Regions from separate parts of the Paenibacillus stellifer genome, predicted to be linked through region 2. Evidence: riboswitches for the same ligand, from Rfam matches in the RefSeq annotation. Region 2 holds a riboswitch; the other holds the start of a gene.
The links. Region 2 has a riboswitch for cyclic di-AMP ahead of PSTEL_RS00155 (resuscitation-promoting factor). Riboswitches for the same ligand answer to the same signal wherever they lie in the genome.

Region 1: it holds a riboswitch for cyclic di-AMP, as region 2 does, so the genes downstream of both, PSTEL_RS14490 (APC family permease) here and PSTEL_RS00155 (resuscitation-promoting factor) in region 2, are expected to answer to the same signal.

The regions. Positions count from the first base shown of each region.
Region 1 is NZ_CP009286.1:3,138,540-3,142,965, forward strand. Features, by position in the region: gene PSTEL_RS14485 (ABC transporter ATP-binding protein) at 1-539, opposite strand, end outside; gene PSTEL_RS14490 (APC family permease) at 784-2,601, opposite strand; cyclic di-AMP (ydaO/yuaA leader) riboswitch at 2,727-2,883, opposite strand; gene PSTEL_RS14495 (disulfide oxidoreductase) at 3,038-3,478, opposite strand; gene PSTEL_RS14500 (DsbA family protein) at 3,475-4,230, opposite strand.
Region 2 is NZ_CP009286.1:32,330-36,755, reverse strand. Features, by position in the region: gene rsmA (16S rRNA (adenine(1518)-N(6)/adenine(1519)-N(6))-dimethyltransferase RsmA) at 1-854, opposite strand, end outside; gene rnmV (ribonuclease M5) at 851-1,402, opposite strand; gene PSTEL_RS00155 (resuscitation-promoting factor) at 1,635-2,804, opposite strand; cyclic di-AMP (ydaO/yuaA leader) riboswitch at 3,096-3,328, opposite strand; gene PSTEL_RS00150 (TatD family hydrolase) at 3,530-4,300, opposite strand; gene PSTEL_RS00145 (HD domain-containing protein) at 4,331-4,426, opposite strand, start outside.

The DNA of each region.
Region 1 (4,426 bases), 2.6 Mb from region 2:
AGCACTTCAAGCTGATGGGCCATATCTAGGAAGGTCGTCGGTTCATCGAGGAACAGAATTTCCGTCTCCTGTGCAAGAGCCATGGCAATCCAGGCACGCTGCCGCTGTCCGCCGGAGAGGCGTTCGATCGGCCGGTCTCCAAATGCGGTCATACCGGTAACTTCAATCGCATTCGCCACAATCCGGCGATCCTCGGAAGTCAGTGAGCCGAAGCCTTTTTGATGCGGATAGCGTCCGTAAGCAACCAATTCGGATACCGTCAGTCCGTCCGGAGCAGTGGGATTCTGCGGAAGTATAGCCAACTGGCGGGCCACTTCCTTGGTCGATTGACTGTGAATGGATTTGCCATCCAGCAGCACGCTGCCTCCGGCCGGCTTCATCAGCCGGGACATCGTTTTGAGAATCGTCGACTTCCCTGATCCGTTCGCGCCTACGAGCGCTGTGATCTTTCCGGTTGGAATGGTCAGATTGAGGTCTTTAACAATAATCGACTCCGAATATCCGATGCTTAATTGATTCGCGTTCAGGCGTTCCGCCATTTCACTTCACTCCTCATCCTCATCAAAGCGGTATAACCGCTGTAATAGTAACCGTTCATGTCCCTGCTATCAACCATCGAGCAATATAGCTCTCTTCTATATAAATGATATTGATTCTCATTATCTATGTCAACTTGAAAGATACTGAAAAATCGATATTTTCGGAAAACCTTTGTTTTTTCAGCAAAAAAACCGCCCCGGTGAACCCGGAACGGTCTTTGAGAACAAAGCAGATCTTACTAAGCTATTTATTTAAATGATAAGGCACTGTTGCGACGACAATATCTTTATGATTCATCAGATAAGTCCGGATAAACACACTTGTTTGATTATGCAGGACTGCCTGCCACCAGTGCTTCGTGATAAACTGCGGAATCAGAATCGTAATATGGTCCGTTGAGGCTGTCTTCCATTCGACCGTGTCGATAAATTTGACCAGCGGCCGTATAATGCTGCGGTAACGCGAGCGGAGCACGATCAGACGGACACCCGGGTTCCATTCCTCCCACTTCTGCTCCATCTTGCGGATCTCTTCCTCATCAAAGCCGACGTACAGCGCCACTACGTTATCGGTGAGCGACTTTGCATAGCTTAGCGAGTGAAGCACCGCGCGCGTCACGCCGGATACCGGAACGACGATCGTGCTGCCCTTGATTACCGGCTTCTCGGCATCAAGCTGAATCCGGAGCTGGTCTGCCGTATTCATATAATGCTTATGAATCCGGAAGAAGATCAGCATCACGATCGGCAGAAAGATGAAGGCTACCCACACATTCGAGAATTTCGTAATAATGAAGATCATCGTAATGGTCAGAGTTGTCAGCATCCCGATGGTGTTGACAATAAATTTCGTTCTCCACCCTGCAGGCTTCAGCTTATACCAGCGGATCATCATTCCGAGCTGGGACAGGGTGAACGGAATAAATACGCCAACTGCGTACAGCGGAATAAGATTGGTAGTCTCCCCGTGGAACGCTGCAACAAGAACCGCAGAGGCGACACCCAGAAAAATTATGCCGTTCGAGAATCCAAGCCGGTCACCGCGAACCATGAAGGCATGCGGCATGTATTTATCCTTGGCCAGCATGAACGACAGCAGCGGGAAAGCCGAGTACGCGGTGTTGGCCGCCAGGAACAGGATAGCCGCTGTAACCGCCTGAATCGCGTAGTAGAGGAAGCCGCGTCCGAAGGTCGATTCCGCGATCTGCGATACGACCGTCTCTTTCGCGTTGGGCGAAATGCCGAACCAGTAAGCGAGCAGCGTAATCCCCGTGAACATGAAACCGAGGATCAGACCCATCATCATCAGCGTCTTGGCCGCATTCTTCTCAGCCGGAGCCTTGAAGTTCGGAATGGCGTTCGATACCGCTTCAACACCGGTCAACGCCGAACACCCGGAGCTGAAGGCTTTTAGCAGCAGGAACAGGCTGACATTCGAAACGGCCGTCCCGATTTCGGGAACGTCGGCGTGTGCTCCACCGGTTGCGTACTTGATCACGCCTGTCACGATCAGAACGACGATAGACAGGACGAACAGATACACCGGAATCGCGATGAAGGAGGCCGACTCCGTCACGCCGCGAAGATTGATGATCGTCAGAATGATGATAACCGTCACGGCGATGGCTACGGCGTGGTCATGCAGGCTCGGATAAGCCGACGTGATCGCGTCCGTACCCGCCGAGGCGCTTACGGCAACCGTCAGGATGTAATCCACCAGAAGAGAACCGCCGGCCAGCAGTCCTGTTGAGACGCCCAGATTATCCTTGGCGACAATATACGCTCCCCCGCCCTGCGGGTAAGAGAAGATCGTCTGCCGGTACGACAAAATCAGAATCGCCAGCAATGCCAGAACAGCAAGAGCGATCGGCAGCGAATACCAGACCGCCGTGAAGCCGACTGTTACAAGCACGAGCAGTATTTGTTCCGTACCATAAGCGACGGATGAGAGTGCGTCGGAGGACAGAACGGCAAGTGCTTTCAGCTTGCTTAATTTCTCCTGTTCAAGCTCTGTTGACTTCCTTGGACGGCCGATCAACAGCCGTTTGACTCTGCTTACCATGTTGGATCCAGTTCCTCTCTTTGGTGAGTTGAAACGGTAATACCGTGCGCCGTTTTCAGTGGTTAATTTTCATAAATGGAGGCACAAAAATAAGCATACGGTAATGACCGCATGCTTAAGACATGATCATTATCCACTGTGGCTTACGAGGTTAGCTGGCGGATTCGGACTGTGGAAGCCCTACGGACCGAACATTTCGGTTCCGATTCACCCCTTGACCGGCTGGCGGTCATGTTGGTTCCCCCGTTTTTCCGTTATGGGAAAATTCAGCGCATATTCAACTTCTCACAAGGTCTAATATTAGTCGATAAACCCGGAGCAGTAAACAGTGAATAAGATGAAAATAAATTGAAAAACCGACTAAAAAGCGCAAATTTCCAGTAAGAAATCTTCTACTCTTTCATTCTCTTGTTTTATCCCTCAGGCTCTTGATTTTTCATTCTCCAAGGCTGTCTTCTTCAACTGACCGTTCTCTCCCGTTCCAGAGCAGCAGTCCGATCAGCACAAATGCCGTGAGCGCCAGAAGCGGAACCGTCACAAATCCGAACCAATTGAGATAGTCCTTGGTGCATGGGACGCCGATGCTGCAGGATGCAATACGTCCAAGAGCGGGTATTTTCTGTTCTGCGTAATGATAGGTCGAAATGCTCCCTCCAATTATGCACAAAGGCAAAATGTAGGGAATGATCTTCTTGTCGTTCCGGTAGGTCGCAATGCCGAGCAGCACGAACTGCGGGTACATGAAAATCCGCTGAAACCAGCACAGCTTGCAGGGTTCGTATTTAAGCACTTCGCTTAAGTAAAGACTGCCTGCTACCGCAACCAACGAGACAAACCAGGCAAGGTACAGACAGTGGCGTCTTACGAACTCCTTCATTTCGACTCTGCCGCCTTCGCCGCCGACTCGATTGCGTCTCCCACTTCGTTCAAAGCAAGGGCATTTCGGACCGCAGTCCCGTTGACAAACAGCGTCGGCGTGCTTGACACCCCATTGTCGGAGGCTGTCTTGTTATCGCGTGACAGTTCGTCGGCATAGGTGCGATTCTGGATATCAGTGCGAAGAAGTTCGTAATCGATATCGAGCTGCTCTTTTTGGGCCAACTCCACCAGCTTGTCCTCGGCAGCCCATCCTGAGTTCTCTTCTCCCTGGTTCTCGTACATCGCATCATAGAATTTCCAGAAGGCATCGCTGTTCTGATGATAGACCGACAGAGCGGCAAGAGAAGCTGTCTCGGAGTCGGGGCCGATAAACGACATATTGACGAAATACAGCGCCGCCTTGCCCGTATTGATATACTTGTCCATCAGTTCAGGCTTGACGCTATTCGTGAACTGAGCACAGGAGGGACATTGGAAATCGCCGAACTCCACAAGCTTGACCGGTGCGTCGGCCTGTCCAAGCCTTGGGAGAGTCGAATAGTCGAACTCGGCCGGCGTGGAGGCGGTGTTCTTGGTTTCTGAATCTTGGGAGGCTAAGGCAAACAGTCCGGCGAAAATCGCGATGACCAGAACCACTGAGGCGATCAGCAGTATTCGCGTTTTCTTTTTTTGGCGTTCCTGCTCCAGTCGCCGCCTCTCTTGTTGACTCTGGGCATTGGAAGGAGTGCTTCTTCTTCTCGGATTGCTCAATGTAAGTCTTTCCTTTCTGTCCCGTCGGACTTCATATTCAATAGATGATTTCTATTGGTAATAGTAAAAAGTATATAGTTCAGCTTATATCCTTGCAAATGGAAGGGAAAGGGAACTCAGCCTTCTTTCCTGTCCTGAGAGCGCCCGAACATGGACATGCACCTATTTCTGCCCTTTAAGGTTGTGATTATGCATT
Region 2 (4,426 bases):
CTAAGGCGCGCGTATTCGGCCAGGCTTAGCGTCTCGCCGCGCCGGGACGGCTCGATGCCCGCTGCCGCAAGCAGCTCCTCCAGCCGCTCCCGGCCCTCCTTGGGAAAGAAGCGGGCCTTCAGATTGTTGGAGATCGTCTTGCGCCGCTGCGTGAAGGAGGCCCGCACTACCTCGAAGAAATGATTCTCGTCCTTCACCTCAACCGGCGGACGCTCCCTGACCTTCAACCGGATGACCGCCGACTCCACATTCGGCTGGGGAATGAACACCGTATGCGGAACCGTGCAGATCAGCTCCGGCTCGCTGTAGTATTGGACCGCAATGCTCAGACTCCCGTAATCCTTGCCTCCCGGTGATGCGGCCATACGGTCCGCCACCTCTTTCTGGATCATGACCACGATGTTCGCCAGCGGCAGCTTCTCCTCCAGCAGCTTCATCAGAATCGGCGTGGTCACATAGTAAGGCAGATTGGCGACCACACTGACCCGCTCGACCCCGGAGAAATCCTCGGCGAACAGCTGCCGGAGATCCACCTTCAGCACATCGCCATGCCGGATCTTGACATGCGGATAAGGCGCGAGCACATCCGACAGAATCGGGATCAGCCGCTGGTCGATCTCGACCGCCGTCACGGCCCCGGCCTCCGCAGCGAGGCGCTCTGTCAGAGCGCCGATCCCCGGACCAATTTCGAGCACTCCTGTATTCTCTTTCAGGCCGGCGGCGTCCACGATTTTGTTCAAAATATTTTGGTCAATCAAAAAATTCTGGCCCAGACTCTTCTTGAAGGAGAAGCCGTGGGCGGCGATAATCTCCTTGGTCCGTCTGGGAGACGAAATCTCTTCTCTGCCGTTCATAGGGTATGCCCTCCCTGGTTCATTTGCCTCAGCGCATCCCCGAACTCTTCCGGCGTGATGCGGAAAATCGCGAGGCGCTTATACAGCTGCTTGCCGTTGCAGTATCCAATGCCAAGAATGTTGCCGAGCGCCATCCGGCGTTCGGCGGCGCTCGGATGGCCGATCAGGCCTGCTGCAATCAAATCGTCCATGCCGATCAATACCGGCGCCCCTTCAAATTCGGTATGCACATGTGCAAGCGCGTGACGGATCGCCTCGGGCGACGCGTTCTCCACCCCGATATCACCCTTCGCGGTGGCATCCTGCTCCGGGATAAACGCATGCTTGCAGCCCGGCACCTTCGACGAGACGATTTTGCGTATCCGCTCTCCCGCATGATCGGGATCTGTCAGAATGATGACCCCCCGCCGCTCGGCGGCCAGCGCAATCTTGGCGATAACGCGGCGGTCCACGGCCGAGCCGCCTGTTTCAATTGTGTCGGCATCAACCGCGCGCTTGACGGCGGCCGTGTCATTTTTACCCTCAACCACTATTAATTCCTTGATCATTCGTACTGTATTCCTCCCGGGTGCCTCATCCTGCTCCTGGCCGATGCGACAACCTGTAAAGTCTTGTATGCAAGGGTAAACGCACGCCCAGGCTTTCGGACGACGAACGTTACCCAAAAAAAGAAAAAGAAGAGGATTCGCTCCTCTTCTTTTTGGCTAAATTTGTTATACAGGGCGAGCTTACACCACTATAGCGTATTGCCGCCTAATTTGCAAAAGGGATTACAGCGGTCTAGTCAAGCTCCGGTTTAACCGGTCCGATGACATAGACGGTCCGTGTTTTGCGCCCGAAGTTAAGCGCATGGCTAAGGGAATCGTAGTAGACGTCGATCTTGTTGCCTTTGATGGCACCACCCGTATCTTCTGCACGGCGGAATCCGAGCCCCTCGATATATACCCACCAGCCGATCGGAATGACATCGGGATCGACCGCAATGGTCCGTCCTTCCGTTACACGAGTTCCGGATGCAGTCCGCGTTCCAATGCCCGGTTCCTCAGACGAATAGGCGGTCATCGAGACGTTCTTGATTATTTTCTTGTACTCAAAATCCACGCCGGCTTTTCTTACGACATTGCTGCTGCTGGCACTGATCTTCGCGCTGGTCTGTTTGATGGCAGTTGATGGACTGGAGCTCACTTTCGCCACTGCGGGTTGAGGCTTGGCTTTCGTTCCTACGGCGATGATTTTATCCTTGGTCACCGTTTGAACTTCTTTGCCGATCATGCGCATCGAGACCAGATTGCCGTCCTGGTAAGTCTTCTCGATATGCTGGATCATGACGCCTTGTTTGCCTGCCTGTGCTACTCGTACATCTCCCACATACAGGGAAGGGTCCGCCGTCTTGATGACCCGGTAAGGCAGGTTCTGCGTCCGCTGCACCACTTGCTTGTTGATGCGGAGCACCTTGACTTCCGTGTCGGCGGTAATTGCGGAGTCTAGCGAAGGAAAGATTTTGTCGTGGGTCCCTAAGGTAATTCCACTGTTCTTGATCGCCTGGCCGACCGTATCTTCGGTCGTATAGAGCGTATGCGTTGTGCCGCTCTCGGTCAGGGTAAATTCTTTGGCCCGTTTGATAATGATTTGATCACCATCACTAATCTCATCGCCCAATCCTGCCGATAATTGATCATAGGGCTTCAGCGAAATCAGTTCTGCGGCAAGCGCTTCGCCGAGCAGATCTTCACGGGTTTCGAGCGAGCGAACCTGACCGTCTATGACTAAAGTGATTTGCTTGCTGCTCTGAGAGTGTACATACAGCATAATAAGCAGCGCTACTGCTACTCCGATTACACCGGCAAGCGCCCAAACGCGGAGATTGAAGTGCTCCAAGCGTAACCGTAATGCATTAAACCTGCTGGATGATTGCGAATCATGGGATACTTCTGGTTGGAATACGCCCATCTTCTACATCCTCCTTACATAGCCTGGCTGAACGCGTAACTTGATTAACGCGACTTCACCCTTGCTACTAGAGATTGTTACAGGACGCGATACATGGCGAGGCTTCGCATCCTGCTTCATAAATCGCCTGCCCGGCTTTGCCAATTCCACGGTCGGCCAACTGTTATATAACAGTTTGCGGACAGGAATCCGTTTATTTCAAACAAAAAGAAGCCTAGATAAAGAGCCTAAAGGCAGAGGACTCTTTCGTGGCTTCTTGGGATGTCCGAATAAACGGCCAAAGCACGAGGTTGCCTCTCTTACTTGCGCTTACGGGGTTAGCTGTCGGGTTCGGACGAAAGAGAGACGCCCTAGCTTCGGTCAACCGCTCATGGCGGCTGCCTCCACATTCACCCCAAAGACCACGTGAAGAAATCAAATACGGCCTAGACGGCGACATCGACGTGTACGCCATGTACAGAATCATTCGTCAGGGCGGTATTGGTTCCCCCGTTCTCCATACGGAGACTCAGCGAGACGATCTATGAATCAGCAGCTGTCTCTGTATTACCAACAGCTCACTGCACTGAAACGATGATATCCTGTTTCGATGCATGTTGTAAAGGTTGTTTCAACCAGATTTGCGCAAAAATTTGGTTAATTTATTGTAATAATCCTTCGTTTTTTCGTTAAAATTCTTTAATCCTTCGCTCATGCTTACTTTTTTAACCGATTTTCTCCCGTTTTCACTTAATTCCAAATAGTTCCAGCCCGTTCGCATACGTAATTTCAGCCAATTTTTCCAATTGAATTCCTTTAATTTCCGCTGCAGCCTCTGCCACTAATCTGACATGAGCGCTCTCATTTCGCTTCCCACGATATGGGTGCGGAGTCAAATACGGGGAATCGGTTTCGATCAAAAGACGGTCGAGCGGAACCTGTGCCAGCACCTCTTTGGGCACCCTTGCATTCTTGAATGTAATCGGTCCCCCGAAGGACAGGTGGAAGCCTAAATCGAGACACATTTTCGCTGTCTCCCAGCTCCCCGAGAATGAATGCATAATCCCTCCGACCTCCGAAGCTTTCTCCTCACGCAGAATCCGAACCACATCCTCATGCGCATCCCGGTTATGAATCACAATCGGCATATTCAATTCGCGCGCCAGTCCGATCTGCCGTCTAAACACCTTATGCTGTACGTCTTTGGGTGACGTGTCCCAGTAATAATCCAGTCCTATTTCTCCGATCGCCACCACTTTGTCATGGGCGCACAAGGAAGCGATCCAGTCCAGATCCTCATCCTTCATGTCAATCGCATCTGTAGGATGCCAGCCGACAGCCGCGTAGATGAAATCGTACGATTCCGCCAGCTTCATGGTGGTGGGAATCGTCTCCCGGTTAAACCCGATATTAACCATCCGGGTCACTCCCGCCTCTACGGCGCGGGCAATTGTCTCTTCGCGGTCGCCGTCGAATTGGGGAGCATCCAGGTGAGTGTGAGTGTCGAAAAGCTGCATAGCCATTATCCCCTTTCAGTGCATAATAACTTAATTCAAATCAAAAATTTCACGTATCGATTTCGGAAGCCGGGAACGTGCTTCATTCAGCTTATCCTGTGGGTAATAGAGATGATAACGCCCCCG